3 regions of the Cellulosimicrobium sp. G4 BAM 1002 genome follow, and region 2 is predicted to be linked to each of the others. Evidence: riboswitches for the same ligand, from Rfam matches in the RefSeq annotation. Region 2 holds a riboswitch; each other region holds the start of a gene.
The links. A riboswitch is a leader RNA that binds a small molecule or an ion and turns the genes downstream of it on or off. The one in region 2 is predicted to bind thiamine pyrophosphate.

Region 1: linked by a shared signal. The riboswitch ahead of ACMXGY_RS15880 (TenA family protein) and the one ahead of ACMXGY_RS10285 (ECF transporter S component) in region 2 are both predicted to bind thiamine pyrophosphate.
Region 3: linked by a shared signal. The riboswitch ahead of ACMXGY_RS18355 (thiamine ABC transporter substrate-binding protein) and the one ahead of ACMXGY_RS10285 (ECF transporter S component) in region 2 are both predicted to bind thiamine pyrophosphate.

The regions. Positions count from the first base shown of each region.
Region 1 is NZ_CP182109.1:3,534,732-3,544,980, forward strand. Features, by position in the region: gene ACMXGY_RS15855 (Ig-like domain-containing protein) at 1-3,090, shown strand, start outside; gene ACMXGY_RS15860 (ClpP family protease) at 3,186-3,854, shown strand; gene ACMXGY_RS15865 (ClpP family protease) at 3,854-4,468, shown strand; gene ACMXGY_RS15870 (DUF6882 domain-containing protein) at 4,471-5,409, opposite strand; gene ACMXGY_RS15875 (helix-turn-helix domain-containing protein) at 5,494-5,940, opposite strand; gene ACMXGY_RS15880 (TenA family protein) at 6,095-6,847, opposite strand; TPP riboswitch at 6,838-6,967, opposite strand; gene ACMXGY_RS15885 (VOC family protein) at 7,094-7,495, shown strand; tRNA gene ACMXGY_RS15890 (tRNA-Leu) at 7,499-7,572, opposite strand; gene ACMXGY_RS15895 (NAD(P)/FAD-dependent oxidoreductase) at 7,669-9,159, opposite strand; gene ACMXGY_RS15900 (Ppx/GppA phosphatase family protein) at 9,345-10,249, opposite strand, start outside.
Region 2 is NZ_CP182109.1:2,283,015-2,293,263, reverse strand. Features, by position in the region: gene aspS (aspartate--tRNA ligase) at 1-339, opposite strand, end outside; gene ACMXGY_RS10310 (PPOX class F420-dependent oxidoreductase) at 544-1,011, shown strand; gene ACMXGY_RS10305 (DUF1330 domain-containing protein) at 1,065-1,379, shown strand; gene ACMXGY_RS10300 (Rv2578c family radical SAM protein) at 1,426-3,090, opposite strand; gene ACMXGY_RS10295 (hypothetical protein) at 3,132-4,481, opposite strand; gene ACMXGY_RS10290 (hypothetical protein) at 4,457-4,900, opposite strand; TPP riboswitch at 4,989-5,108, shown strand; gene ACMXGY_RS10285 (ECF transporter S component) at 5,216-5,878, shown strand; gene ACMXGY_RS10280 (ABC transporter ATP-binding protein) at 5,871-7,655, shown strand; gene ACMXGY_RS10275 (energy-coupling factor transporter transmembrane component T family protein) at 7,652-8,437, shown strand; gene ACMXGY_RS10270 (M23 family metallopeptidase) at 8,441-9,112, opposite strand; gene hisS (histidine--tRNA ligase) at 9,195-10,249, opposite strand, start outside.
Region 3 is NZ_CP182109.1:4,116,121-4,126,369, forward strand. Features, by position in the region: gene ACMXGY_RS18330 (sensor histidine kinase) at 1-81, shown strand, start outside; gene ACMXGY_RS18335 (response regulator transcription factor) at 78-788, shown strand; gene ACMXGY_RS18340 (DUF4235 domain-containing protein) at 792-1,115, opposite strand; gene ACMXGY_RS18345 (ABC transporter ATP-binding protein) at 1,112-2,311, opposite strand; gene ACMXGY_RS18350 (ABC transporter permease) at 2,311-3,981, opposite strand; gene ACMXGY_RS18355 (thiamine ABC transporter substrate-binding protein) at 4,274-5,386, opposite strand; TPP riboswitch at 5,454-5,558, opposite strand; gene ACMXGY_RS18360 (ABC transporter ATP-binding protein) at 5,751-6,578, shown strand; gene ACMXGY_RS18365 (ABC transporter permease) at 6,578-9,112, shown strand; gene ACMXGY_RS18370 (DUF4235 domain-containing protein) at 9,219-9,494, shown strand; gene ACMXGY_RS18375 (hypothetical protein) at 9,540-10,249, shown strand, end outside.

The DNA of each region.
Region 1 (10,249 bases), 1.3 Mb from region 2:
ACCGACCCCGACGGGGACCAGGTGGGTCTGGTCCCTGCCGGGATCGAGGACACGCACGACATGGGCGCCGAGGTCGTGGCCGACCGGGTCGTCATCACGAGCCCCGCGGACGACGGTTCCTACACCTTCTACTACGCGATCCAGGACAGCTACGGCGCCCGGGCGACGGGCGCGATCACGGTGAACGTGGCGGCCGACGCGCCGCTGCAGCCGCCCGTCGCGCGGGACGACACCGTGCCCGCCGAGGACGTCCTGGGCAAGACCGAGGTCACGGTCCCCGTCCTCGAGAACGACGACGACCCCGACGGTGCGGCGACCGAGCTCACGGTGACCAGCGACGCGACCACGGCGAGCGTGACCGACGACGGCGAGCTCGTCGTCGCCCTCGCCGAGGCCCGCCAGGTCGTGACGTACACGGTCACGGACATCGACGGCCTGACCGCCAAGGCGTTCGTCAAGGTCCCCGGCCTCACGGACCAGGCGCCCACCCTGCGCCCGGGCATCACGCCGCTCGAGGTCAACAGCGGGGAGCCGCTGCCGATCGACATCACCGACTACGTCCTCGTCGTCGAGGGCCGGACGCCGCGCCTCACCACCGAGGACAAGGTCACCGCGCTCGAGGGCACGCGCGAGATCACCTCCACGACCGGGATCACCTACACCTCGAACGCCGGGTACGTGGGCCCGGCGGCCGTGACCTTCGAGGTCACGGACGGCTCCGGACCGGACGACCCCGACGGGAACACCGCGCTGCTCACCCTGCCGATCAGCGTGATCCCGCCCGAGAACCTGCCTCCTGAGCTCAGCACCCCCACGCTCGACGTCGCGGCGGGCGAGGAGGCCTCGGTCGACCTCGCGCGCTTCGCCACCGACCCCGACGGCGACGCGTTGTCCTTCAAGACCAACGGAGGCGCGACGGGCGTCACGGTCACCATCGAGGGCACCACCCTGCACGCGCAGGCCACGCCGGACGTGCCCAAGGGCTCGGTCGTCCAGGTCCCGATCACCGTGACCGACGGCGAGCACCCGCCGGTCGAGGGCACCGCGACCCTCACGGTCGTCGCCTCCACGCGACCGCTGGCGCGCGCCAACACCGACACCGTCGACGACGCCCACCAGGGCAAGCCCACGACGGTCGACGTGCTCTCGAACGACTCCAACCCCTTCCCCGACACCGCGCTCGAGATCGTGGGTGCCGGCGTGGAGACGGGCACGGGGGACGTGTCCTACGCCGGGAACGACGTGACGGTCACCCCCTCCGAGAACTTCATCGGCGTCATGGTCGTCACCTACCGCATCCAGGACGCGACGAAGGACCCGGACCGCATGGTCGAGGGCCGCGTCCAGCTCAAGGTGCTCGGCAAGCCCGACGCCCCACCGACCCCGCAGGTCGAGGAGGTGCGCTCGAAGACCGTCGTGCTGTCCTGGGACCCGCCGAACAACAACGGCGCCGACATCACCGGGTACACCGTGCGCTCCCAGAACGGGTACGAGAAGGCGTGCGGCACCACCACCTGCACCCTCGACGGCCTGACGAACAACGTCGAGTACACGTTCACCGTGTTTGCCACGAACGCCGTCGGCGACGGACCCGCCTCCCCGGCCTCCGCCGTCGCACGCCCGGACGAGAAGCCCGACCCGCCCGCCGCCCCGAAGCTCGAGTTCGGCGACAAGTCGCTCACCGTCACCTGGACGAACAAGACCTACACGGACCGGTCGGCCATCGAGACGGTCAACCTCGAGATCTCCCCGGCCCCGAAGTCCGGCGCGATCCAGATGACGGCCCTCACGGGGAACCAGGTCGTGTGGACGGGCCTCGAGAACGGCGTCGCCTACCGGGTGCGCGTCCAGGCCGTGAACCGCGCACCTGACCCGTCGGAGTGGGGCGAGTACTCCGCCGACGAGATTCCCGCCGGAGTCCCGGAGGTGCCGACGGCGCCGCGAGCGGTCCGCGCGGCGGACACCCCGCTCAACGGCGGCTCGATCGACGTGTCGTGGGAGCAGCCGAACGAGAACGGCGACGCGATCAAGACGTACCGCTTGCAGCGGTACAAGAACGGCGCGGCCGACGGCGCCGCGCTCGCACTCACGGGTCTGAGCCACAAGGCGACCGGTCTCGACAACGAGTCCTCGTACTCGTTCACGGTCACGGCCGAGAACAAGGCCGGCGAGACCGCGAAGAGCGCGCAGTCCGCGGCCGTCGTCCCGTACGGACGGCCGGAAGCGCCGCCCAGGCCCAGCGTGCAGAACGTCGGCTCGTCGTCGCAGGACAGCGGCATCCCGCGCGTGTCCTGGGGCGCGGCCGACGCCAACGGCAGCCCGATCACCTCGTACACCGTGACGGTGTCACCGGGCGGGACGACCCGGCAGGTCAACGGGACGTCGGTCGACTTCACCGGGCTCAACCCTGGTTCGTACACCTTCACCGTCACCGCCACGAACGCAGGCGGCACGTCGACCTCGAGCCCGGCGTCCCCGTCGATCAACGCGTACGAGAAGCCCAGCGCTCCGGGGATCAACCCGAACAAGACCGGCGCGACGACCGGGACCTTCACCATCACGGCACCGTCGTCCAACGGCGGCAACGGCGTCACGCGGTACAACTGGCAGCTGTCCGGGAGCCAGAACACCTCGGGCAGCGGGACCACGGTCAACGTCGGCAGCGACTACGACCAGACCTTCACCCTCATCGCTCAGGCGTGCAACGCCGCGGGTTGTGGGCCCTGGAGCAGCGGTGTCACGATCCGCACGGACCCGAGGCCCGTCCCACCGACCATCTGGGTGACCCGCGGCCCGCAGCAGGACACACAACCGGGCTACGGCAACTGCGTCGGCCACATGTGCACGGTCTTCCGCGTCAACGCGAACGCGACGTTCCCCTCGGGAACGTACGACTTCCAGTGCTACTACGACGGCAACCGGGTCGGGAGCTACACCTGGTCGCGGTACCTCGCGGCCGGCAGCTATGTCGACCTCGGGTGCATCCTGGGGAACCCGTACGGCACGCAGCGCACGGCCCAGGTGACCGTGAGCATCTCGCCCGCGCCCAGTGGAATCGTGGTCGAATCCAAGCCGTGGCCGATCCTGTGACGCCACGACAGCAGGGGTGATCGATCTGCCGTCGGCACATCCGCCGACGGCAGATCAGCCTCCCGCCCCGCCCTCCCGAGGGCCAGGGTGGGGGCATGACCACGCACCTTACCGACCGGCCGCACTCCGACCGACCTCGCACGCTTGCCCCGCGCGCTGAGGCCACCGCCGCGCCCGCGTCGTCCTTCGACGACCAGCTCACGACGCGCCTGCTGCACCAGCGCATCGTCGTCCTCGGCACCGCCGTCGACGACGCCGTCGCGAACCGCCTGTGCGCGCAGCTCCTCCTGCTCTCGGCGGAGGACCCGCGCGCCGACATCGCGCTGTACGTCAACTCCCCCGGCGGCTCGGTGAGCGCCGGGCTCGCGATCTACGACACGATGCGGCTCGTCCCCAACGACGTGTCGACCGTCGCCATGGGCTTCGCGGCGAGCATGGGCCAGTTCCTGCTGTGCGCGGGCACGCCCGGCAAGCGGTACGCCCTGCCGCACGCGCGCATCATGATGCACCAGCCGTCCGCGGGCATCGGCGGGACCGCCGTCGACATCGCGATCCAGGCCGAGAACCTCGTCTACACCAAGGGCCTCATGCACCGCCTCACCGCCGAGAGCACGGGCCAGAGCGTCGAGACGATCGCCGACGACTCCGACCGCGACCGCTGGTTCACGGCGCAGCAGGCGCTCGAGTACGGCATGGTCGACCGGATCGTCGAGTCCGTCGACGACGTCCGTCCCGCCCGCACGGCGCGGAAGGTGGGCCTGTGATGGCGAGCTACACGATCCCGACCGTGGTCGAGAAGACCCCGCTCGGCGAGCGCGCGTTCGACGTCTTCTCCCGCCTGCTGTCCGAGCGCATCGTGTTCCTCGGCACCGAGATCGACGACGGCGTCGCGAACGTCGTCATGGCCCAGCTCCTGCACCTCGAGTCCGACGCCCCCGACCAGGAGATCGGGCTGTACATCAACTCCCCCGGCGGCTCCGCCACCGCGCTCATGGCGATCTACGACACGATGCAGTTCGTGCGCTGCGACGTGTCCACCATCTGCATGGGCCAGGCGGCGTCCGCCGCGGCGGTGCTGCTCGCCGCCGGGACGCCCGGCAAGCGGTTCGTCCTCGAGCACTCGCGCGTGCTGCTGCACCAGCCCTCGGGCGGGGCGGAGGGCACCATCTCCGACCTGTCGATCCAGGCCGAGGAGATCCTGCGCATCCGGTCCGAGACCGAGGAGGTGCTCGCGCGGCACACCGGCCAGACGGTCGAGCGGCTGCGTGCCGACACCGACCGCGACCTCGTCCTCACCGCGCGTCAGGCCGTCGAGTACGGCGTCGCCGACGCGGTGGTCACGTCGCGCAAGCTGGTGGCAGGCCGAGCCGCGGCGTGAGCTCAGCCGCGCCGTCGGAACCAGGACCGACGGCGCGGCTCGGGCTCCTGCCCTTCCGGGTCCCGCGCGGGCTCCGGCTGCGGCTCGGACTCGGCCTGCGGGCCGGGCTCGGGCTCGGGGTCCGGCTCGGGGTCAGCGTCGCCGACCGCGGCGGTGACCTCGTCCTCGGTGTCCGTCCCCGATTCCGGTTCCGGTTCCGGCTCCGGCTCCGTCCTCCGGTCCGCGGCCGCCTGGATGCCGGAGATCCGGCCCGCGTCGTCGAACCGCACGGTGACGGCCCCGTCCGGGACCGTGAGCACCACGGCGTCGTCGCCCCGCGCGGCGAGCGGCAGGCCCCGGCCTGCGGCGTACGACGTCACGGCGCGTCGGTGGTCGACGACCGTCACCGAGAGCAGGCCCTCGCTCAAGGTGCGCACGACGCGCGGCACGCTCGGCTCGGGCAGGTCGAGGCCCGGGTGCTCGAGGAGGAACCACGCGCGCGTGCCGCCGCCGACGGGCGCGCTGTAGTGCGTGAAGGAGCCGGTGGTCGCCTTCGCCGCGAGGGCGAGCCGGTACGGCAGGTCGTCCGCGAGGGTGAGCTCGGCCTCCGTCGCCTCGGGCAGGCCCGTCGCACGAGTCCGCTCGGCGGCGCGCAGCACGTCGTCGGGGAAGCCGTTGACGTTGTGCCAGGACCACATCCAGCTGCCCGGTCCGGGCGCGGCGGTCCCGAGGAACTGCAGGCGGCAGTCCGTCGTGGTTCCGGACGCGGCCGTGAAGGTGAACGTCCCGCTCGACATCTCGGCGTTCCAGGCGTCGTCGCCGTGCCGGTCGACGAGGTGGAGCTGGTGCTCGTGCGAGAGGAACGCGGCGTCGTCGACGAGGTCCTGAAGACGCGCGGGCTCGTCCCGGGGCTCCGTCGCGACCAGCCCTGCCGTGCCCTGCGCGGTGTGCTGCTCCGTCATGATCCGACGGTAACGGCGCCCCGCAGCCACCCCCACGGTGCGACACGCGGCATCGACCCCGCCGCTCGAGCGGCCCTCACGGACTCAGGCCGCGACGAGCAGCACGTCTCCGGCCCGACCGAGGGTGCGGACCGACGTCGTGCCGCGGGCGACCGGGAGGTCGCGGACGGGCGCTCCTGCAGGTCCGGCGTGGCGCGGGGCAGACAACCCGCCGCGCCCACGGACGGACGAGAGCACACGCACCGGGGCGACGGGCCGCAGCTCCTCGCCGGTGCGCGCGACCAGGTCGACGAGCCGGATGCCGAGCGCACCGCACACCGCGGCGAGCACCTCCGACGACGCCTCCTTGCGGCCGCGCTCCACCTCGGACAGGTAGGCGGTCGAGACCCGGGCCGCGGCGGCGACGTCGACGAGGGTCCGCCCCTGCGCGAGCCGCGCCCGCCGGAGGATCCCGCCGATGACGTGGCGCAGCAACGGCTCCGGTCGCGCGCCGTCCCGCCGGGCGGTGTGGTGCCCCGTCGTCCCGCTCATCGTTCTCCCCGTCCGTCGTCCGCCGGCTCCCCGCGGTGCTCGCCACGCTACCCGCGCCTCGCCCGGGTGCCGAGCACCCGGGCGAGGATCTGCTCCTGGCGTAAGGGACGACGTCGGGCGCCCGGCAGCCACCGTCACCGCCGGCGCGGCGGGCTCACCACTCCTCGAGCGACCACGCCATCTGCCAGAACCGGATCTCGTGCCGGCAGCTCAGCTCGAACGCGCGCTCCATGCGCGCACGCTCGGCCTCCCCCGCGTCCGCCGCGAGCGCGTCGAAGCGGGCGCGCAGGTCGGCGAGCACACCGTCGGTGCGCTCGGCCGCGTAGAACTCCCACCAGCCCGCGAGGGGATGGTCGTCCGCGATCGCTCCCGGCGTCGTCGGGCGCTCGGCGAGCCAGAACCGGCGCGCCGACCAGATGTACGTCCACGGGCACGGCAGCAACGCGGCGAGCAGCACGCCGAGCGAGTCGCGGCCGGCCTCGAGCATGTGGTCGACGTACGCCTGCGCGCTCGGCGCGAGGCGCGTCGTCTGCGCCTCCTCGTACGTGAGGCCGAGGAAGTCGCACATCGCGTGGTGGGCGTGCGACTCGTCGTCGAGCAGGAACCCGGCCTTGTCGTGGAACCAGCTGGCCCACTCGCGGTCCGGCGCTAGCGTCATGCCGAGCCCGTAGCAGCGCAGGTACGCCGTGAGGTACTGGTGGTCCTGGCCCACGTAGTGCCGCACGGACACCGGGTCGACCGACCCGTCGCGCAGCCCCGCGAGGAACGGGTGGTCGTAGAACTCGGTGAACAGGTGCACGTACCGGCGGCCGAGGTCGGCGGTGAAGCCGTCCTCGCCGTCCGGCACGAGGACGGTCGGGTCCTCCGCGAGGACAGGGTTCAGGGTGATGGCAGCAGGCGTCGACATGCCCACGTTCCTCCGCTCGTGCTAGCGAGATCAGGTTCGACGGGTCCGGGCGGCCGTACCGCTCGTCTCAGTCCCTCGGCCCGGGCTCGTCGCCCGGGCGGGACACCCCGCGTGGTTCGTCGGCACCCTAGCAGCGGCCCGGCCGCGTCGCACGGACGTCCGTCGCGCGGGAGCGTGGTCGGGGCGCGACCATGGAGGCATCGAGGACCGCGCGCACCTGCGCGTGCGCCCGTGCTGGAGGCGACGATGTTCCGCAGCCTGTTCCCCATCCTCTCCGTGGCCGACGTCGAGCGGTCGCTCGGCTTCTACCGCGACCTGCTGCGCGGGACGGTCGAGTACGCGTTCCCCGACGACGGCCCTCCCGTCTACGTGAGCGTGCACGTGGGCGGCTCCCCGCTCGGGATCGGGCTCGACGACGGCTCGATGCCCGAGGGCGTCGCCCGCACCGCGCTGTGGGTGTACGTCGACGACTGCGACCGCGCCGTCGAGCATCTCGCCGCGGCGGGCGTCCCCGTGACCCAGCCGCCGACCGACCAGCCGTGGGGAGAGCGCGTCGCGCGCGTGCAGGACCCCGACGGCAACGTCGTGGTCCTCGGCCAGGAGGCCGCGCCGCCCGCCGAGCCGGACGGGCCGACGGGGCTCTCGTGACGGTGCCCCCAGCGGGACTCGAACCCGCACTGCGCCGGGTTTAAGCCGGCCGCCTCTGCCAGTTGGGCTATGGGGGCTGCGCCCGACCCTACCGGGACGCGTCGAGGGGCGAGCCGCGCACGCGGCTCGCCCCTCGACGTCGGGCAGCTGTGCCAGGCCGGAGCCCGGCGGCGTCAGGAGGCCTTGGCCGCCGGCGTCCTGTCGTCCGCGTCCACGGTGCCGGTGCCGGACTCCGCGGCCGCCGCCGATCCCTGGGCGGTCTGCTTGACCGGCTCGCCGTCCTTCTTCGGCGGCACGGACGCCGCGCGGAACTCGGCGCGCGGGTCGTGCAGCGAACCGAGGGACACGAGCTCGCGGCCCATGAGGAACTGGCCCATCCAGCCGATGAAGATGCGGATCTTGCGGTTGCCCGTCGGCATCGCCATGACGTGGTAGCCGCGGTGCATGAGCCACGCGAGCGTCCCGCGGAGCTTGAACACGCCGAAGAGCTCGGCGACACCCTTGTACAGACCGAGCGACGCGACCGTACCGACGTTCTTGTGGCGGTACTCGACCGGGGGCTCGCTGTGCAGCTCGAGCGCGAGGTTGTCCGCCAGGCGCGTGGCCTCGCGGATCGCGTGCTGGGCGTTCGGGGGGCAGAACTTGCCGGGGTTGAGCACGTCCGGCACGGCGGCGCAGTCGCCCGCGGCCCACGCGTTCGGCACGACGACGCCGTCCGCGTCGGCGACCTGGAGCGTCGGGAGCACGGTGACGCGGCCCATCTTGTCGACAGGGAGGTCGGACGCCTCCTTGATGACCGGGTTTGCCTTGACGCCCGCGGTCCACACGATCGTGTCGGAGTCGAACTCGACGCCCGTGGACGTGACGACGTGGCCGTCGACGCACGAGGACAGGAACGTGCTGAGGTGGAACTCGATGCCGCGCTTCTTGAGCTCGTCGAGCGCGTAGAGGGCCATGGGCTCGCTGAGCTCGGGCAGGATGCGACCGGCGCCCTCGATCATGACGAAGCGGAGGTCCTTCTCCTCGATCGTGGCGTAGTTCTTGGTCGCGTAGCGAGCCATGTCCTCGATCTCGGCGAGCGCCTCGATGCCCGCGAACCCGCCACCGACGAACGTGAACGTCAGCATGCGGCGGCGCAGGGCCTCGTCCCACGTGGACGACGCCACGTCCATACGGTTGAGGACGTGGTTGCGGACCGCGATGGCCTCCTCCACGTTCTTGAACCCGATCGCGTTCTCCGCGAGCCCCGGGATGGGCAGCGTGCGCGACACCGATCCGAGGCCGACGATGAGGTGGTCGTAGGTGACCGAGTAGTCGTCGCCCTCCTCCGGGTGGATCGTCACGCGGCGCGAGCCGTGGTCGATCGCGACGACCTTGCCCTGCAGCACGTCGACGCCCTTGAGCGCTCGGCGGTGCGGTGCGACGACGTCGCGACCGTCGATCGAGCCCGCGGCCGCCTCGGGGAGGAAGGGCGCGTACGTCATGTACGGGCGCGGGTCGACGACCACGATCGCCGCCTCGCGGCGGCCGAGCTTCTTGCGCAGGCGACGAGCGGCGTACAGACCCACGGAACCGCCGCCGAGCACGACGACGCGAGGCACCTTGCGGGGCCGCGGCGAGGCGGTCTGGGCACGGCTGACCGAGGTCAGGTCATTCTGAGGCATGGTTCCAGAGTATTACCGGTTCCGGCACAGGCGAGCCGGAGCGTCCGTCAGACGGGCGTGACGCGCCCCACGCCACCCCGCTGGTCGCCCCTCGACCCGCCCAACCAGGGTCATTCCGCCCGTACCGGTCGGCCCCGGGTCTACGCCGAACCCGGGCCGACGCCGAACCCGGGTTCGGCAGGGCGTCAGGCGATCGACCAGGCGATCCCGTCGAGGATGTCGTGCTCGCTCGTGACGACCTCGGTGAGCGACCCGCCCGCCGCGGCGACGTCGTCGCGCACCCGGCGCACGACCTCTGACCACACGAGCGCGCCCGCGCCGATGACGTCCACACGGCCGGGGTGCATGAAGCCCAGCGCGGCCCGCTCGGTGCGCGTGCGGTGCAGCAGGTCGTCGCAGGCTGCGAGGACGGCGTCGACCGGCAGCACGGAGCCGTCGATCCGGTCCCGGTCGTAGGCCGCGAGACCGAGCGCGTGCGCGGTCACGGTGGTGACCGAGCCCGCGAGGCCCACCAGCGTGGCGGCCTGCCCCAGCGGCACGACGGCGGCCGCCTCGTCGAGCGCGGCGCGCACGTCAGCGCGCGCGGCGGCCTCCTCCTCGGCGGTCGGCGGGTCGGAGCGCAGGTGCCGCTCGGTCAGGCGCACGCACCCGACGTCCATGGAGAACGACGCGTCGGGGGTCTGCGTGCCGAGCACGAGCTCGGTCGAGCCCCCGCCGAGGTCGACCACGACGTAGGGGCCGGGGCGCACCGCGGCGACGGTCGACGTGGCCCCGCGGAACGACAGCGCCGCCTCCTCCTGGCCCGAGACGACCTCGGGCTCGACCCCGAGCGCGTCGAGCACGCCGGCGACGAACTCGTCGCGGTTCTCGGCGTCGCGCGTGGCGGACGTCGCGACGAACCGCGTGCGCGTGGCCCCGAGCTCGGCGATCACGGCGGCGTAGCGGCGGGCGGCGTCGAGCGTACGCTCGAGCGCCTCGGGGGCGAGGCGACCGGTCCGGTCCACGCCCTGCCCGAGCCGGACGACCTCCATGCGGCGGTCGAGGTCGACGAGCGTGCCCGCCTCCGTGTCGACGTCCGCGACGAGGAGGC
Region 2 (10,249 bases):
GGCGAGCGCCGTCGAGACCTGGAACGGCAGCGGGTCCGACGTGTTGAGCACGACGACGTCGCTCGCCACGACCTCGATCTCGCCGGTCGGCAGGGACAGGTTCTCGTTGCCCTCGGGGCGACGCGAGACCTCGCCCGTGACCTGGAGGACGAACTCGTTGCGGAGCGGGTGCGCGACGGCCTCGTCGCGGATGACGACCTGGGCGATGCCCGACGCGTCGCGCAGGTCGATGAAGGCGACACCGCCGTGATCGCGCCGACGGTCGACCCAGCCCGTGAGGGTGACGGTCTGACCGGAGTGCTCGGCCCGCAGTGAGCCGGCCGTTCGGGTGCGCAGCACGGAGGGTTCCTTCCAGGAGGGGGCGGTGGGGGTTGCGCTCCCGGGGGCGGGAGCACGTCCGGACGAGTCTAGTGCGGACGGGCGTCGCGGCTCGACCGGATACCGTGGCGATGCCGCCGACCAGTCGCGGACCATCGCGTCGCGTGCCTGCCGTCGGCAGCGGCTCGCCGACCGGCCCGCCGCCCGGACGAGGAAGGATGACCCGTGGCACGCACCATCGCGACGAACCGGCGCGTCGAGCGCGACGAGCTCGAGGCGTTCCTGCGTTACCGGCACGACGGCGTGCTCGTCACGACCCGCGCGGACGGCCGGCCCCAGCTCAGCCCGGTGACCTACGGCGTCGACGGCACGGGCCGGGTCGTCGTGTCGACGTACCCGGAGCGCGCGAAGGCGGCCAACCTGCGTCGGGACCCGCGGGCTTCGCTGTTGTCCCTGGGCGAGCGGTTCTCCGACCCGTGGGTGCAGGTAGACGGCGAGGCGGAGGTGATCGACCTGCCCGACGCCGTCGAGCCGCTGGTCGACTACTACCGTTCCATCAGCGGCGAGCACCCGGACTGGGACGAGTACCGCGCGGCCATGGTGGCGCAGGGCAAGTCGCTCGTGCGCCTGACGATCACGCGCTGGGGTCCGGTGGCGACGGGCGGTTTCCCCGCGCGCCTCGCCGACGTCTGAGCAGGCTTCGGCCAGTTCGCCCGGCCAGGGGACGAACGGCGTAGCGTGCGCCCATGCCGATCACGCTGTGCGTCCTGCTGTGGCCCACCGAGGGCAACGTCGACCTGCTGCACCGGTACGAGGACGACGTCCTCGCCCTGGTGCCCGCTCACGGCGGCCGCGTGCTGTCGAGGGTGCGCGCGCTGCCCGGTCAGGACGTGACCCTGCCGACCGAGGTGCAGATCATCGAGATGCCCGACGACGACGCGCTCGGTGCGTACATGGACGACCCGGCGCGGGTGACGCTCGCCGACGTCCGTGACCAGGCCGTGGCACGGACGGACGTCGTCCGCGTCGGCCCGGTGCCAGACCCCGCCGGGCACGCCTGACGACGCCCGTGCGGCGTGCCGTGAGGGCGGTCGCCGGGTGCACGGGTCAGAACAGGACCTGCTCGACTCCCCCGCCGACGACGTCCAGACCGCCGCCGTCGACCGGCATGCCCGCGAGCGCCCCGTCGTGCCCCCGGTGCGCCTCCGGCTCGTGAGCGCCCCGCGCCAGACTCCCGGCCGGGTACGCGCCGTCGACCGGCGGGCCGGGGTCACGGGTCCCGTCGCCGAGGCCCCCGACCTCGCCCCGACGGTACCGACCCTCGACGCCGGCGGGCCCGCGGTGGCCGGAGACGGCGAACCCGCGTACCTCGAGCATGGGCCGCACTCGGTCCCACAGCCACGCTCGGTACTGCTTCGACGCGTACGTGCCCCGTGCGTAGACGCGCTCATAGCCCGGGACGAGGTTCGGGTGCTCGCGTGCGAGCCACCCCATGTACCACTCGCGCGTGCCGGGCTTGAGGTGCAGGGGCAGCACCGTGACGCCCGTCGCGCCGGCGTCCTTGACGGCGTCGAGCAGGTCGGTCAGCGCGCGCGTGGAGTCGGTGAGCCAGGGCAGCACCGGGGCGACCATGACGCCGCACGGCAGCCCGGCGTCGCGGATCGCTCGGATGAGGTCGAGGCGTGCCCGCGGCGAGGGCGTGCCCGGCTCGACGCTCGCCTGCAGCGCCGGGTCGAGCAGCGCGAGCGAGACCCCGATCCCGACCTCGACCCGTGACGCGGCGTCCGCGAGGAGCGGGAGGTCCCGGCGCAGGAGCGTGCCCTTGGTGAGGACCGACAGCGGCGTGCCGGAGCCGGCGAGCGCGTCGATGATGCCGGGCATGAGGCGGTAACGGCCCTCGGCGCGCTGGTACGGGTCCGTGTTCGTGCCCAGCGCGACGGCCTCGCGCGCCCACGACGCGCGGGCGAGCTCGGCACGCAGCACCTCGTCGACGTTGACCTTGACGACCACCTCGCGGTCGAAGTCGTCGCCCGCGTCGAGGTCGAGGTACTGGTGCGTGGGCCGCGCGAAGCAGTTGTGGCTGACGACGCCCGCGGCGACGAAGTCCCGCGTCCCGGTGGTGATGTCGACGAGCTCGGCCTCCTCCCCCGGGCTGCCGAGCGCCTCCAGCGACTCCACGCGGAGCGCGTCGTCCCCGGTCACGTCGCGCCCGTCGAGCGCGACGCCGCTGTCCGCGAGCGCCGCGGCGCCGGGGCCGACGAGGACGTCCCCGAGGGCCAGGTGCGCCCGGTGGCCCGCGCCGCCGACGACGTGCCGCCAGCCGCGCTGGGTGAGGAACCGGTGGTCGCCGCTCGCCACGAGCCGGGTCCCGTCGGCGAGCGTCACGCGGTACGCGCGCTTGCGCGTGGTCCAGCGGTCGAGGACGCGCGTGCGCACGTACCGGCGGTACGCCCCGTGCGGCGCGGTCCCGACGATCTCGTCGCCGACGCGCAGCTCCCCGATCGGGCGCTGCGTGCCGTCCGCGAGCAGCACCGGCGTCGCGGGGTCCAGGCAGTAGGAGCACGCGTGGCTGCAGCCGCGGTACGGGTTGATCGTCCACCGGAACGGCATGCGGGACATCGCGGGCACCTTCGACAGCGCGCTCTTCGCCGTCACCTCGTGGAACGTGATCCCCGCGAACTCGGGCGTGCGGACGCTGCGCACGAGGCCCGCGCGCTCCAGCCCCGGGAGCGCGCCGTCGTCCGCGCCGAGCGCCTGTCCGTCCCATCGCACGGCGCCATTCGAACAGGTGTTCGAAGGTGTGTCAAGGTCGCTCAGGCGGTCGGCGAGCCCCCGGACGTCGGGGCGGCCGGGACGGCGCTCCGGGGATCCGCGGTCGTCCGTGGCGCCGGCCGCGGGTCCCGACCGCCGAGCTCGACCACCCGGTCCCAGACCCAGTCGGCCATCGACGCGGCGACGGGCTCGTCGGGCCGCCCGAGGCGTCGCCTGACGAGCGCCCCGAACGCGACGACGACCAGGAAGGCGCCGGCGTCGTCGGTCATGACCGGCTCCGCCGCCTCGCCGTCGGGCCAGTCGGGGTGCGCCGCCGGGTCCGCCTCGATCTCGGCACCCATGGCGCGGACCTCGGCCGCCGACATCAGGCGGAACGGCTCGTCCTGACCCCACAGCGACCCGGTGCCGGGCTCCTGGCCGTCGTGCCAGGTCAGCAGGTCCTCCCCCACCATGGCCCCGATGTGCTCGAGCTCCGCCTCGTCGGCGAACGACGCCCCGGGCCGCAGCGTGGCGCGCAGGGCCTGCGGCAGCACGCCCTCGAGCGCGGCGAGCGCGGAACGCAGGTCGATGCCGAGCTCCTGGTCGCGCAGCTGCTGCCACGACAGCTCGAGGACGCCGGTGCGACGGATGTCCTCGAGGGTGTAGCCCAGGGACTCGGCGTTCTCGACGACCCCCTGCAGCGTCCGGGCCGTTGACACCAGGTTCTGGAACACGCCCTCCGTCGGGTCCTCGCGCAGGAGGCGGAGCGCGAGCCGCTCGGCGTCGTCCAGGCGGTACTGCAGCAGGTAGGCCCACCCGAGCATCGACGCGACCCAGGGGCTCGCCGCGTCGGCCCGCATGGCCTCCTCGGCCGCCGGGACGAACCGGTCGAGCGGCGCGAAGGTCCCCAGCAGGTACGCCGCGCGCTTCCCGAACGCCTGCGGGAGCTCGTCCGGTGCGGTCCGGGCGCAGCGCGCGACCGCGTCGTCGAGCTGGGCCCAGCCCGTCTCGTGGTCCCCGCCGAGCGCCTGGGCGGACCCCAGCTCCATCCAGTCGTCCCACCCCTCGTGTTCCTCGCGCAGGACGGTGCGCGCCCACTGCAGCGCCTCGGCGTGGTCGTGGTCGGCGAACGCCAGGTGCCGGAGCGCACGGGCCGCGTTGACGAACTGGCCGTCGCGGCGAGCGGCCACCTGGAGGTACAGGCGCCGCGCCTCGGCGTGCTCGCCGCAGATCTCCCGGTGGTTGCCGAGGAGCAGCGACGCGCTGCTCCGCTCCGGCTGGGCCGCGAGCACCTGCAGCGCCAGCTCGGCGACCCGGGGATGCGTGGGCCGCGCCGCGAAGAGCTCCCACGCCAGGTCCAGGCTCTGCTCCACCGGGTCCGCGCCGGTCACTGCGCCGCCCCGTCGACCCATCCCTTGAGCAGACCGAGGTTCGCCAGGGGGATGTGGTGACCGATCCGCGGGTGGTCCAGCGTCACACCGACGACGCCGGCCCGGGCGAACGAGGCGACGTAGTCGATCGCCGTCGGCATGGGCACGCCGAACAGCGGCACCGCGTCGTCCGCCGCGGCGACGAGCCCCAGCGCACGCGCAGCCTCGGCCGCCCGGCCCGCGCTGCTGTAGAGGCAGATCATCGGACCCTGCGCGGCACCCACGGCGTACGGGCGGGGCTGGTCGGGCTCGCCGCGTGCGATGAAGAACCAGGTCCGCAGCCGGGTCGCCTGCCGCCACAGCGCGACCTGCGCCGTCGTGTCTCCCGCCGGGGCTGCTCTGACCACCTCGTCGAGGCGGTCCAGCTCCGCGACCACCGCGGCGTCGTCGTCCGTCGTCATGGCGTCACACTCTCACGCGCGTGACCGCACTTCTCGGATGGTGAGACGCCGTGATTGTCCGCAGACCGACGAAGGCCTAGGGTCGGGCCGAACGCCCCCGGGGAGCGCACGAGCGCTGAGAGTGCAGGCCGGGCACCCGTCCCCCCTGCAGACCCGTGGAACCTGATCTGGTTCGTACCAGCGAAGGGAGCAGGGCCGACGTCACGGTCCCCTGCGCGCTCGCGCCCGTGCGCCCCGTGCGCCTGGCCGGCCGCGCGGGAGACCGGCGGCTCGCCGTCGTGCACCCCTCGCCCGGGGCCCGACGGAGGGAACAGCATGACCGAGCACACCACCGCGCAGCAGGCCGCCGAGGCGCGGGCCGGCCACGAGACGGCGTCCCCCAGTGCACCCGCGACCCGGCCACGGCGACGGGGCCTCAGCCTGCACGAGACGGTCCTCGTCGCGGTCCTGGGCGTCGTCTTCGGGTTCGTCTACTGGGCGTTCGTGCAGCTCTGGGCGCCGCTGCAGCTCGCGATGGGTCCCCTCGCAGACCTTGCGGCGAACGTGCTCGCGGGAGCGTGGATCGTCGTCGGGCCGCTCGCGACGTACATCGTGCGCAAGCCGGGCGTCGGGATCCTCGCCGAGACGCTCGCCGCGCTCGTCGAGGTCGTCTTCCTTGCCTCCCCGGCCGGGCCGCTGCTGCTCCTCGTCGGGCTCGTCCAGGGCGTCGGCGCCGAGCTGCCGTTCGCGCTCACGCGCTACCGGCGCTTCGGCTGGTGGGTGTTCGTCGCCTCGGGCGTGAGCGCCGCGCTCGTGACCTTCGCGTTCAACGCCGTGCGCTTCGGCTGGCTCGGGCAGGACTACGCGACGCTCCGCCTCGGGATCCAGGTCGTCTCGTGCGTCGTGCTGTGCGGGATCGCGGCCCGCCTCCTCGGCGACGCCCTCACCCGCACCGGCGCTCTGGACGCCTTCGCGATCGGGTCGGCGCGGCATGGCTGAGCCCCGAGCGTCCACGACGCCCGACGTCGTCCGAGCGCAGGGCCTGTCCGTCGCCCTGGGGCACGACGCCGTCCCCGTGCTCGACGACGTGCACCTCGCCCTCCCCGCGGGGGCCGCGCTGCTCGTCCTCGGCCCGTCGGGCTGCGGCAAGTCGACTCTCCTGCGCGCGCTGGTCGGCATCGTCCCGCACACGCTGCCCGGCACCGTGACCGGGGTCCTGCACGTCGCGGGGCACGACCCGCGCGACGTGACGCCCGCCGTGCTCGCGGCACGCGTCGGGCTCGTCCAGCAACGCCCCGGCGACCAGCTCTGCCTCGCGCGCGTCGACGAGGAGCTGCGGTTCGCGCTCGAGAACCGCGGCGCCGACCCTGGGACCATGGACGCCCGGGGCGCCTCGGCGCTCGCGGCCGTCGGCGCGGCCCACCTGCACGACCGGGCGACCCACACGCTCTCCGGCGGCGAGGCGCAGCGTGTCGCGCTCGCCGCGACTCTCGTCGCCGACCCCGGTCTCGTCGTGCTCGACGAGCCCACCGCGCTCCTCGACCCCGCCGCGGCGCACGACGTCGGGGCCCTCGTCTCCGGGCTCACCCGCTCGCGCCCGGTGCCCGACGGCGCGGGGCCGGCCGACCGCACGGGGGCGGGCCACGACGCACTCGCCCGGGCACGCGCCGTCGTGCTCGTCGAGCACCGACTCGACGAGCTCGGGACGCTCCCCGAGACGACGCTCGTGCTCGGGCCGGACGGCCGTGCCGTCGCGCACGGCCCGACAAACCGCGTCCTGCACGAGCACGCGGCCGAGCTCGCGGCGCTCGGCTGCTGGCTCCCGCTCGCCGTCCGGCTCGCGGCGGCCGGAGCCCCCGTCCCGCTGGGTACCCCCGAGACCGACGCCTGGCTGGCGGACCTCGCGCGCTCCCGTCGCGCCGACGCCGCGAGCGGGCGCCCCGCCGCGGACGGCCGGGTCAGACCGGTCGCGCTCCGGGCCCGTGGCCTCGAGGTCCACCGCGGCGGCGCCCTCCGGCGCGGGCGTCGCCGCGGGACCCCGGTGGTGCGCGGCGTCGACCTCGACGTCCGCGCCGGCGAGGTGCTCGCCGTCGTCGGCCCCAACGGCGGCGGCAAGTCGACGCTGCTGCGCGGGCTCGCCGGGCTCGAAGCGACGGGCGGCGACCTCACGACGGCCCCCGGAGCCCCGACCGCGATGGTGTTCCAGGACCCGGAGCACCAGTTCCTCGCGCGCACCGTGCGCGAGGAGGTCGCGTGGTCGGCACGGCTCGCGCGCCTCGACGACCTCGACGGGCGCGTCGCGCGCGTGCTCGACACGCTCGGCCTGACCGCGCTCGCCGACGCGAACCCCTACCGGCTCTCCGGCGGCGAGCAGCGTCGGCTCTCCCTCGCGACGGCCGTCGTCCTCGACCCGGCCGTGCTCCTCGCGGACGAGCCCACGTTCGGCCTCGACCGCGCCCAGGCCGACGCGACGGCGCGCGTGCTGCGCGTGCGGGCCGACGCGGGCGGCGCGGTCGTCCTCGTCACGCACGACCTGTCCCTGGTCGCCGAGATCGCCGACCGCGTGGCCGTCGTCGTCGACGGGACGATCGCCGCGACCGGTACGCCGACCGCCGTGCTCGGTGACGACGCGCTGTGCGCACGCGCCCGGCTCCGCCGTCCGCCCCTGCTCGAGTGGTGGGCGACGACGGGGCGGCACCTCGACGTGGACCCGGGCGACCTCGTGCGGGCGCTCGGCGCCGCGGAGACCCGCGCTGTCGTCGAAGCGGCGTCGTGAGCGCGCCGCCGACGGTCCTCGAGCGGTGGAACCCGACCGTGAAGCTCGCGACCGTCCTCCTCCTGTCCACGGCGGCGCTGCTCGTGACCGACCCGGTCACGCCTGCGGTCGGCTGGGTGCTCACGCTCGTCGCGCTGCGCGCGCTCGGCCGGGTGCCGGTCCGCACCCTCGCGCTCGCGCACGTCCCGTTCGTCATGTTCGGCGTGAGCCTGCTCGTCGTGAACGTGGTGACGCGCCCCGGCGGCGACCCCGTGAGCCTCGGTCCCCTCGTCGTGGGCTCCGACGGCCTGATGATCGGCGCGGCGCTCGCGCTGCGCACGCTGTTCGTCGGAGCCCTGTCCCTGACGCTCGTCCTGGCGACCGACCCGGTGCGGCTCATGACGAGCCTCCACCAGCACGCACGGCTGCCGGCGACGTGGACGTTCGCCGTCCTCGCGGCGCACCGGCTCCTCGTCGAGCTGCCGGGCGTATGGCACACGGTCCGGTGCGCGCAGGCGGTGCGCGACCCGCGACGCACGCCCGGTCGCCTGCCCCGCTCGCCGCGAGCGCTCGGCGCGGCGGCGTTCGCGCTCCTCGTCGGAGCGGTGCGGCGGTCGGAGCGCATCACGGTCGCGCTCGAGTCCCGCGGGCTCGGCTCGGGGCCGCGCACGACGTCGCGACCGGTGCCGCTCGGGCCGGTCGACGTGGTCGCCGCCGGGGCGGTTCTCGCCGTCGCAGCGGCGGTGGTCGCGGCCGGCGTGCTCGGCGGGTGGGTGACCGGCCTCGGGACCCTCACCGCGTGAGCGTCACCGGACGGGCTCGACCACCGCGCCCTCCGCGGGGACGCCGAGCGCGACGTCGGCCGCGCGCTCGCCGCGCGCATGCTCCCGGTACCCCCGGAAGAGCAGGGGCACACCGCGCGCCGCCGTACCGTCGGGCCCGTCCATGACCTGGACGTGCACGTGCGGCTGCGTCGAGTTGCCCGAGTTCCCGCACCGGCCCAGCTCGGATCCCGTCACGACGCGCTGTCCGGGACGCACCACGACCGAACGGGCCCGCAGGTGCGCGAGGACGACGAACGCGCCGGGGACGTCGAGCGCGAGCACCACGTGGTTGCCCGCAAGCGCCGCCGCGCCGCCTCGCGCCCGCGACGCCTGCGTGAGCGCGTACCCGAGGAGCGTCAGCGGCGAGCGCCGGGCCTCGTGGTCGGGCTCGCCGTCGTGCACCGCGACGACGGTGCCGGACGCGGGCGCGAGGACCGGCAGCCCGAACGCGTGGAACCGTTCGGGCGGCTCCGTGCCGAACGCCGTCCGCCAGTCCCGGACACGCGCGGTGCGGCGCCCGCCGACCGCGACGAAGTCGATGGCGTACGTCGTGGCGAACAGGTGCGTGCCGTGGCTCGGCACGCGGCGGGCCGGGCTGTTCTCGACCCGCCACGTGCCCGTGAAGGGCAGTGCCAGCTCGACGGCGTCGACCATGCCCCTCCTCGATCGTGCGCCGCCGACGGCAGCGCCTGTCAGGTGCGTGTCAGATGGGTGTCAGGTGCGTGTCAGGTGCGCGTCACTCGGACGCCGGGACCACCCGGGGCCACAGGTCCTCGGCGGGCGGAGCCCACGACGCGGCGTCGGCGTCCACCTGCTCCCCCGAGCGGATGTCCTTGACCTGGTCCGGTCGCGCCTCCCCGTCCACGACCGCCCCGGGGAACCACACGAAGGGGATGCCGCGACGGTCGGCGTAGCGGATCTGCTTGCCGAACTTCGCCGCCGCGGGCGCGACCTCGACGGGGATGCCCCGGGCGCGCAGCGCGGTGGCGACCGCGTCGGACGCCGGACGCGACTCCTCGCTCGTCACCGCGACGACGACGGCGCTCGGCACCGACCGCGTGGCGCGCACGAGCCCGGCGGAGAGCAGGCGCGACACCAGCCGCGACACGCCGATCGACAGGCCGACGCCCGGGTAGGTGTTCGCGCCGTCGGACGCGAGCGTGTCGTAGCGGCCACCCGAGCAGATGGAGCCGAGCTGCTCGTGCCCGACGAGCACGGTCTCGTAGACCGAGCCGGTGTAGTAGTCGAGGCCCCGCGCGATCTTCAGGTCGGCCACGACGACTCCGGGCGCACGCGTGCCCGCGGCCTCGATCAGGGCGCCGAGCTCGCCGAGCCCCGTCTCGAGCAGGTCGTGCACCACACCGTGCTCGGCCGCGAGCGCCCGCACGCGGTCGATCACCGCGTTGTCGCTCCCGCTGATCGCGGCGAGGGCGAGGCACGCCTGCGCCTGCTCGGGCGTCACGCCGGCCTCGGCGACGAGCAGCGCGGCGACCTTCTCGGGCCCGATCTTGTCGAGCTTGTCGATCTGGCGCAGGACCTCGTCCACGGCGTCGATCCCGAGCCCGCGGTAGAAGCCCTCGGCGACGCGGCGGTTGTTGACGAGCACGCGCACCTCGGGCACACCGATGTCGCGCAGCGCGCCGAGCGCCTCGGCCATGACGAGCGGGAGCTCGACCTCGTAGTGGTACGGCAGCTCGCCGGCACCGACGACGTCGATGTCCGCCTGGGCGAACTCGCGGAACCGGCCGTCCTGGGGGCGCTCGCCGCGCCACACCTTCTGGATCTGGTAGC
Region 3 (10,249 bases), 1.8 Mb from region 2:
GACCTGCTCGGCGGGACCCTGGACGCCGGGGCGCAGGGGGACGGTTTCGTCCTCGATGTCCGGCTACCGTGGGACGCGTGAGCAGCCAGGCGGGAGGGGCGGTCGGGCACCGCGACGACGGGCGGGGCCCGGGGGACGAGCCGCGGACCCGGCTCGTGATCGTCGACGACGACGCGCTCGTCCGCGCCGGGCTGCGCCTCATGCTCGACGGTGCGCACGGGATCGAGGTCGTCGGCGAGGCCGCGGACGGGGCGGAGGTCACGGCCGTGCTCGACGCGCACCCCACGGACGTCGTCCTCATGGACCTGCGCATGCCGCGGGTCGACGGTATCGAGGCCACGCGGCGGGTGCGGTCGCGGGCGGACGCACCCGCCGTCGTCGTGCTCACGACGTTCGACAGCGACGCCGAGATCACGGGCGCGCTGCACGCGGGGGCCTCGGGCTACCTGCTCAAGGACATGCCGCCGCAGCGGATCGTCGCGGCGGTGCGCGCGGCCGCCGCGGGCGAGCCCGTGCTGTCCCCCGAGATCGCGCGTCGGCTCATGGCGTCCGTCGCCGACGCCGGGGGCGAGCGCGAGCAGGCGCGGGCGGCGCTCGACGCGCTCACGGGGCGGGAGCGGGACGTCGCCGTCGAGCTGGGGCGCGGCGCGGCGAACGCCGAGATCGCGGCGACCCTGTTCCTCAGCGTCCCGACGGTCAAGGCCCACGTGTCGAACGTGCTGCTCAAGCTCGGCCTGGAGAACCGGACGCAGGTCGCGCTGCTCGTCCACGCCGCCGGCCTCGACTGAGGGTCAGTCGCCCGGCCACTCCCCCGTCCACCTCTCGAAGGCCCGGGCACCGCCGCGGTCGATGAGCGCCTTCACCGCGGCGAAGATCGCGCCCTGGATCAGCGACGCGACGAGGATCTCGCGCAGCCCGTACTCCGACTCGAGCGGCTTCGGCGCGTCCTTCCGGTGGCCCGGGGTGACGCGCTTGTACACCTGCTTGAACACCTGGCCCGCGACGAGCCCGCCCACGATCGAGCTGGCGAGCCCCACGGGGCGGTAGAGGATCTTCGCGGCCTTGCCGCCGGACTTCTCCGGGGGATGCGTCCCCGCCGTCGTGTCGTCGTTCATCCCTCGACGCTAGGCCCGCTGAGGCGTCCTCGCCCGAGCACGGGGTCGTCGACCGCGGGGACGACGGCGCAGCCCGCGCGGTCGATCGTGACGTCCACCCTGTCGCCCGGTACCGGAGCGACGCGGTCGTCGAACCCCGTCCCCTCGCCGGCGAGCGCCACGAGCCGGACGGGCGCGGCGCGGTCGGCCCCGGGGAGCGCGACGTCCACCGTGACCTCGACCGCGCCGCGCCGGAACACGCTGCCGACGACCGTCGCCTCCCAGGTGTCACCGCCAGGGGGTCCCGGGCGCCGGGTCGCCGTCCCGACAACGACGCGCAGGCCGCGCGGGCCGACGGCGAGCAGCTGCCCGGGGGGACCGGGCACGAACGCCTGGTAGCCGAGGAACTCCGCGACGCGGCGCGACGCCGGCGCCCGCCACAGGTCCTCGGGCGGCGCGACCTGCAGGAGCCGGCCGACGTCCATGACGGCGACGCGGTCGGCGACGGTGAACGCCTCGTCGTGGTCGTGGGTGACGAAGACGGCCGTCGTGCCGGTGGCCAGCAGCGCCTCGCGGAGGTCGAGCGCGAGGCGCTCGCGCAGCCCGCGGTCGAGCGCGGAGAGCGGTTCGTCGAGAAGGAGGAGCCGCGGGCGCGGCGCGAGGGACCGCGCGAGCGCGACCCGCTGCCGCTCTCCCCCGCTGAGCGTCGCGACGGCGCGCCGATCGTACCCGGCCAGCCCGACGACGTCGAGCAGCTCGGTCACGCGCGCGTCGCGCTCGCCGCGGGGCAGGCCCGCGATCCCGTACGCGACGTTGCCCGCGACGTCGCGGTGCGGGAAGAGCTGGCCCTCCTGGAACATGAGCCCGAACCCGCGGCGGTGCACAGGTACCCCGCCGAGGTCGCGTCCGTCCCAGGTGACGGCGCCCGAGGCGACGGGCTCGAGCCCCGCGACCGCGCGCAGCAGGCTCGACTTGCCGCACCCGCTCGGCCCGAGCAGGGCGAGCACCTCGCCGGGCGCGACGTCGAGCGTGACGCCCGCGACGGCCGTGGTGCCGGGGTCCGTGCGCGCGCCCCGGCCGTCGCGCCCGCCGTAGCGCACGACGACGTCGCGCACCGCGAGCCCGCCGCCCTCACCGGGCATGTGGGCGGGCGCCGCGTCGGGGCGCGACGGCTCCGGCGAGCCCGCGCGCGCGGGGGCGGGGTCGGTCTGCACCATCAGAACTCTCCTCCGGGTCGGTCTCCGCGCAACCGCTCGGCGAGCAGCATCACGGTCGCGGTGAGCACCGCGAGGACGACGCTCGCGGCGAGCGCCATGCCGTAGTTCTCGGCCCCGGGGCGCCCGATGAGCCGGAAGATGACCACCGGCAGGGTGGCGCTGTCGGGGCGGGCGAGGAACGACGTCGCGCCGAACTCCCCGAGCGAGACGGCGAACGCGAACCCCACCGCGAGGCCGAGCGACCGCGCGGCGATCGGTCCGTCGACCGTGCGGAACACGCGCCCGGGGGTGGCCCCGAGGGTCGCGGCAGCCTCGCGCAGGCGCGGGTCGATCGCGCGCAGCGTCGGCAGGACGGTGCGCACGACGAGCGGCGTCGCGACGACCGCCTGCGCGATCGGCACGAGCAGGCCCGACGTGCGCAGGTCGACGTCGATCCCGAGCGGCCGGTCGAGGGTGAGCAGGAACCCGAAGCCCACGGTGACCGCGGAGACGCCGAGGGGCAGCATGAACACGGAGTCGAGCACGGAGATCGCCCGGCGCCCGCCCCGCGAGCGCGGCCGTCGGGACACGACGAGCGCGACGAGCCCCCCGATCACGACCGCGAGGACCGTCGCGAGCGTTGCCGTGCGCAGCGAGTTGCCCGCGGCCTCCCACACGGTGACGGACAGCGCGTTGCGCCCGCCCGTCGTGCCGAGGTTCGCGTAGTTGTCGAGGCCCCACCCGCCGCCCGGCACCCGGAACGACCGCACGAGGAGCGTGCCGAGCGGGAGGCCGACCAGCACCACGACGACCGCGGCCGTGAGCGCCGCGGGGGCGAGGTCGCCGGTGGGGCGGCCGTCGCGCCACAGCGTCAGCGGGTGGGCGGACGAGGCCGCCGCCGACAGGTTCAGCGCCCGCTCGCGCCTCGCACGCGTGCGGTTCGCGACCGTGAGCGCCGCGGCCACGACGACGAGCTGCACGACCGACAGCACCGCGGCGGTGCGCAGGTCGAGGAACTGGGTGGTCTGGATCCAGATCTCCGTCTCGATCGTCCCGTAGCGGATGCCGCCGAGGACGAGGACGACGCCGAACGCCGTCGCGCAGAAGAGGAAGACGATCGACGCGGCGCTCGCGATCGCGGGCGTCAGCGCCGGGAGCGTGACGGTGCGGAACGCGCGCCACGGGGTCGCCCCGAGGGCTCGCGCCGCCTGCTCGGCGCGGGGGTCGAGGTGCTCCCACATCCCGCCGACCGTGCGCACCACCACGGAGTAGTTGAAGAACACGAGCGCCACGACGATCGCCGCGAACGTCTCGTCGAGCTCCAGGAACCCGAGCGGCCCGCCCTGCACGAGCAGCGACCGGAAGGCCACCCCGACGACGACGGTCGGCAGCACGAACGGCACCGTCACGAGAGCCCGCACCACCCGGCGTCCGCGGAACCGGCACCGGTACAGCACGTACGCGCCGGGGACGCCGAGCAGCACGGAGAGGACCGTGCCGAGCACGGCCTGCCACAGCGTGAGCCCGATGATGCGCCACGTCCGCGGCTGCGAGAACACCTCGGCGAACCCGGACAGGTCGAGCCCGCCGTCGTCCCCGACGAACCCGCGCGCCACGAGCGTGACGACGGGCCACGCGAAGAACACCCCGAGGAACACGAGCGGCACCGCCGCCGCGACCCCCCAGGCCACCGCGCGCCCGAGACGACCCCGCCAGGGCGCCCGAGCCCTCACCACGGTTCTACCTCGCGCGACCACGGTTCTACCTCGGCAGACCACGGTTCTACCTCGCGACGTAGAACGCTGGTCGTGCGCGAAGGCGAGACGACGGCCGAGGCGGTGGGGGCGGCGTCGGATGCGAAGGGCGTCGAGGCCGCGCTCGAGAACCCACGCCCGACGAACGGAGGCGACGGCGCGGCCAGCCCGAGCACCGACGCCGCCCCCGCCGCCGGACCCGACCCGGTCGCCCACCCCAGCCCGGGGCTCAGTCGACGACGGTCGCCGTCCATGCCTTGATCCACTCGTCGCGGTGCGCCGAGATGTCCTCGGGCGCGACCTCGAACGGCTCGCCGGCGAGCGGGGCGAACTCGGCCCAGCCGTCGGGCAGCGCGACGGTGTCGTCGGCGGGGTACATGTACATGGACCCGGGCACGTCGGCCTGGAACGTCTCGCTCACGAGGAAGTCGAGGAGCTGGCGCGCGCCGTCGGGGTTCTCGGCGTTCGCGAGCACGCCGGCGTACTCGACCTGGCGGAAGCAGGTGTCGAGCAGCGCGCCGGTCGTGGACGCGGAGCCGTCCTCGGTGAGCGTGAACGCGGGCGACGTGGAGTAGGACAGCACGAGCGGGCGCGGGCCGGCGCCCTCGGAGCCGGAGAAGTCGACGTAGTAGGCGTCGGACCAGCCGTCGACGACCTTGACGCCGTTGGCGCGCAGGTCGGCCCAGTAGTCCTGCCAGCCGTCCTCGCCGAACGCGCCGACGGTCGCGAGCAGGAACGCGAGCCCGGGCGACGACGTCGCGGGGTTCGTGACGACGAGCAGGTCCTGGTACTCGGGCTTCGTGAGGTCCTCGAGCGTGACCGGCTCGGGGATCCCCGCCTCGGAGAACCAGGCGTGGTCCACGTTGACGCACACGTCGCCGCGGTCGATCGCGGTGAGCTCGTCGCCGTCGCCGACGGCGTAGGACGCGGCCGAGTCGGACAGCCCGGCGGGCACGTACGGCTCGAGGACGCCCTCGTCGATCGCGCGCGACGCGAACGTGTTGTCGATCCCGAACACGACGTCGCCGAGCGGCGAGTCCTTGGTGAGGATGAGCTGGTTGACGAGCGCGCCGCCGTCACCGGGCGCGACCTGCTCCACCTCGAGCCCGCTCTCCTCCTCGAACGCGGCGAGCACGTCGTCGCTCACCGCGAACGAGTCGTGGGTCACGAGAGTCACGGTGCCGCCGCCCGACGACGCGTCGTCACCCCCGGTGGCGTCGTCGCCGCCGCTGCACGCGGCAAAGGCGAGCAGGGCGAGCGTCATCGCCGTCGCGGTGGTGGCCAGGCGGGCGGGGCGCGCGTGGGTCCGCAGGCTCCGGCTGCTGCCGACGGTGTGCTGCATGTGTCCTCCCTGGACGTTCAGGAGGGGTCCACCGGCGCGCACAGGACCACGGTGGGTGTGCGCGCAGGTGATCGAGATCCCGACTTCCTCCACCGGTGCTAACCGGATCAGGTTCGAGGGTCTGCGGTGGTCCGCACTCTCAGCTCCTCCAGGAGCTCCCCTGTCGTTCCCCTCGAGCCTACACCGGAACGCCCGCCGGCCCGTGACCGGCGGAGCCACCCTGAGAAGACCCTGAGCGCCCCCGCGCCGGGACCAGGGAGAGGTCCGGGAGGTTCCCCGATGCCCGGGCACGGGTGTCCGCGCCAGGGTCGATGGTGACCGGGCCGCCCTGGCCCGGTCACCATCAGCAGGAGGAGAAGTGACCATGAGCAGCGCACCGACCGCCGCGGTCGTCACGGAGGGAAGCATCGAGCGCGGCACCACACCGGACGCGATCGCCACGGCCCGGGGCCTGGTGAAGACCTACGGGCGCGGGGAGGCGGGCGTCCGTGCGCTCGACGGCGTCGACGTCGACCTCGAGCGCGGGCGCCTCACCGCGATCATGGGGCCCTCGGGCTCCGGCAAGTCGACGCTCATGCACTGCCTCGCAGGGCTGGACTCCCCCACGTCGGGCACCGTCGTCGTCGACGGCGAGACGGTCTCGGCGATGAGCGAGCGGCGGCTGACGCGTCTGCGCCGGACGCGCATCGGCTTCGTGTTCCAGTCGTTCAACCTCGTCCCGACGCTCACGGCGGAGGAGAACATCGTCCTGCCGCTCGCGATCGCGCGCCGGCCCGTGGACCGGGAGTGGTTCGAGCGCGTGGTCGACGCCGTGGGCCTCCGCCCGCGGCTCGGGCACCGGCCGGCCGAGCTCTCCGGCGGGCAGCAGCAGCGCGTCGCGTGCGCGCGGGCGCTCGTCTCCCGCCCCGCGGTGGTGTTCGCGGACGAGCCGACGGGAAACCTCGACTCGCGCGCGGCCGCGGAGGTGCTCGGGTTCCTGCGCTCCTCCGTGGACGACCTCGGCCAGTCCGTCGCGATGGTCACGCACGACCCGACGGCGGCGTCGTACGCGCACCGCGTGCTGTTCCTCGCGGACGGGCGCCTCGTCACGGAGCTGCGCGACCCCACGCCGCAGGGCGTCCTCGACACCCTCGGCGAGCTGACCCCGGCGACACCGGGCAGCGCCGCGCACGCACCGGCGGTCGTCCGGTGATGGGGCGGATCGCGGTGCGCGGCGTGCGCGCGCACGGCGCCCAGCTCGTGCTGTCGGTGCTCGCCGTGGCGATCGGCGTCGCGTTCGTCACCGGCACGTTCGCGCTGCGCGCGATGCTCGCCTCGACGTTCGACGGGATCGTCGCGTCCTCGATCCAGGCCGACGCGTACGTGCGCGGCGGGACGAGCACCGGGACGGCGCTCGAGTCGTCGTCCGCCCAGCTCGGCGGCGCGCGCAGCCTCGTCCCCGCGGAGCTCGCGGACGAGCTCGGCGCACGCGACGACGTCGCGCTCGCGCTCCCCGAGGTCAGCGGTCCCGCGGTGCTCGTCGGCGCCGACGGCACCGCCGTGCTCAGCGCGCAGGCACCGAGCATGGCGATCGCCTACGACCCGCGCGACCCCGGCCCGGAGGTCGTCGACGGTCGCGCCCCGCGCGACGGCGCCGAGGTCGCGCTGGAGTCGGGGACCCTCGAGGCGTCCGGGCTCGCGGTCGGCGACACGACCGACGTCGTGCTGGGCGACGCGGTGCAGCCGGTCCGCGTCGTCGGCGAGGTCTCGCTGTCCGCGCCGATGGCCGGCGCGACGATCGTGCTGCTCGACGCCTGGACCGCCGCCGCGACGTTCGCACCCGACGGCCTCGTCCCGTCGATCGCCCTGTACTCCGCGGACGGCACGGCACCTGACGCCCTGGTCGACGCCGTCGCCGACGACCTGCCCGACGGCGCCGAGGCGGTCACGGGTGCGGAGCTGCGCGAGGAGACGAGCAGCGCGATCGCCGACCAGCTCGGCTTCGTCTCGACGTTCCTGCTCGTGTTCGCCGCGCTCGCGCTGTTCGTCGGGACGTTCATCATCACCAACACGTTCGCGATGCACGTGCGCCGCCGCACGCGGGAGCTCGCGCTCCTGCGCGCCGTCGGGGCCTCGCCCGCGCAGGTCTTCGGCTCGGTGCTGGGGCAGGCCGCGGTCGTCGGGGTGGTCGGCGCGGTGCTGGGCGTGGCGGCCGGGTTCGGCCTCGCCGAGCTCGCGCGTGCCGGGATCGGCGCGGTCGGGATGGAGCTCTCCGGCTCGCTGCCCGTGACGACCGTCGGGATCGTCGTCCCGCTCGTGGTCGGCGTGGTCGTCTCGATAGTCGCCGCCGCCCTGCCGGCGCGGCGCGCGGCCCTCGTGCGGCCGGTGGAGGCGATGCGTCAGGACGCCGTGCGGCCCGCCGGACCGGGCGTCGTCCGCACGGTCGCGGGCGCGCTCGCGCTGCTCGCCGGCGCGGGGCTCGTCGTCGGCGCGGCGGCGGCCGGGAGCGACGGGGCACCGCTGCTCGGGCTGGGCGCCGTCGGGGTCATCGCAGGTGTCCTCCTGCTCGCTCCGCTCGCGGTCGGTCCGGTGCTGAGGGTGCTCGCGGCGCCGTTCGTCGCGCTCGCCCGCCCGCTCGGCGGCCTCGCGCGCGGCAACGTCACGCGGCAGCCTCGCCGCACGGCCGCGACCGCGGGGGCGCTGCTCGTCGGCATGGCGCTCGTCTCGACGACGTCGGTCCTCGCGTTCTCGGCACGCGAGTCCGTGACCGGCATCGTCGACGAGGAGACGGCTGCCGACCTTGTCGTCCGGTCCGCGACGCCGTACCTGCCCGAGGGCGTCGCGGACGACGTGCGGGCCGTGCCCGGCGTCGCGTCGGCCGACCTCACGACGTACGGGCCGGTGACCGTGGACGACGAGCCGCAGCTCGTCGTCGGCTTCCCCGCCGAGGGCTTCGGCCGATCCGTGCGCACGACCGCGACGGAGGGCGACCTCGGAGCGTTCGCGCGCGGCGAGGCCGCCGTCATGGCCGACGCGCTCGAGGAGCACGGCTGGGAGCTGGGCGACGTGGTCACGATCGCCGACCCCGCGCGCCCGGGCACCCCTGCGCAGGACGTCCGGATCGGGGTCGTGATCGACTCCCACGCGTTCACCGTCGACATGCTCCTGCCCCCGGACGTCGCGGCGGCCGTCGGCGCGACCGCCCCCGAGATGCTGTTCCTCGACCTCGAGCCGGGGGCCGACCCCGGCGCCGTCCGCCAAGACGTGTCCGACGCCGTCGCGCCGTACGTCGTCGCGTCGGTGCTCGACGCCGAGGAGTTCGCCGGGGAGGTCGCGTCCCAGGTCGAGTCGATCCTCGCGATCGTCTACGCGCTCCTGGGGCTCTCGGTCCTCGTGGCCGTGCTCGGGATCGTCAACACGCTCGCGCTGTCCGTCGTGGAGCGCACGCGGGAGATCGGGCTGCTGCGCGCCGTCGGGCTCGGACGTGCCCAGCTCGGGGGGACGATCGTCATCGAGTCCGTGCTGATCGCGGTGTTCGGGACGGCGGTCGGGCTAGCGGTGGGGACGGGGCTCGCCTCCGCGCTCCCGTCCGTGCTCGCGGAGGAGGGCTTCACGACCCTGGCGATCCCGTGGGCCCAGCTCGGCGCGATGCTCGCGCTCGCCGCCGTCGTCGGGGTCGTGGCCGCCGCGTGGCCGGCGACCCGCGCGGCCCGGCTGCCCGTGCTCGACGCGGTGAGCCAGGAGTGAGCCGGGAGTGAGCGCGCCGGGCGGCGTCCGGGCGGGACTTCGCACTACGGTGGACGTGCGATCACGCCCGGCGCCGCACGGCGCCCCGACCGACGGAGGACCCCTCGTGGCCGACCTGAACGACACCGAGCAGACCCTGGCCGTGAAGGTCGGCACCGTCGCCCTGACGTTCGCCGCCGGCTGGGTGGCCCAGAAGATCGTCACGTTCGTGTGGGCGAAGGCCACGGGTCACGACGCGCCGAAGGACCTCGACGACGAGGAGGTCGGCATCGTCTCGGCCGTCACGTTCGCCGCCGTCGCGGCGGGCGTCGGTGTCCTCGCCCGCCGGTACGCCGGCAAGGAGGCGAAGCGCCTCGTCTCGCGCCTCGCCGCGCGCGTCTGAGGTCCACCGCTCCGCTCCCGTCGCGGCACGGGTAGCCTGGCGCGCGTGACGGCGCCCACGACGACCGCGAGCCCTGCCTCGGCTCCGCAGGACTCGGTCCTGCGCTCCGGCCTGCGCGTCCTCGCCGACGCCGGCCGGCTGCTCGCCCGGCACTGGCCCGCGCTCGTGGCCGTCGCCGTCCTCGCCCAGGTGGTGCACGAGCTCGCGCTGCGGGCGGCGCTCGAGGTCGCGCCGTCGTCGGGCGTGCTGGGGCTGCTCGTCCTGTCCTTCTCGCCGCTCGCGACGGTCGTCGGCATCGTGGTGATGCTGCACGTCCTGCGCCGGGAACCGCGCGACGACCGCGACCGGATCGAGGTGCGCGCGCTGCTCGGCTCGATCGCCTCGGTGCTCGTCCCGTACCTCGTGATCTACGAGTTCTACGGCGGCCTCTCGTCGGACTGGCAGGCCTACGTCGACTCCGCGGCGCTCGAGCACGCCTTCGCCGCCGGCGCCGGGATCGAGACGGCGAGCCCGGTCCCCGAGGGCTTCGGTCTCACCGTCCTGCTCGTCGTCGCCGGTGCGCTGCTGGCCCGCACGCTCCTCGAGCGCGTGGCGAAGCGCATGGAGCGCGGCGTGGTCGAGGCCGGGGGCGAGGCCCGGCGCAGCGCGCGCTCGGCCGCGGTCCGCATCCTCGCGGGCTACTGCGAGGTCGTCTGGATCGTCGTCGGCGCGTTCACCGTGACGGCCGTCGTCGGGCGTGTCCGCGAGTGGTGGAC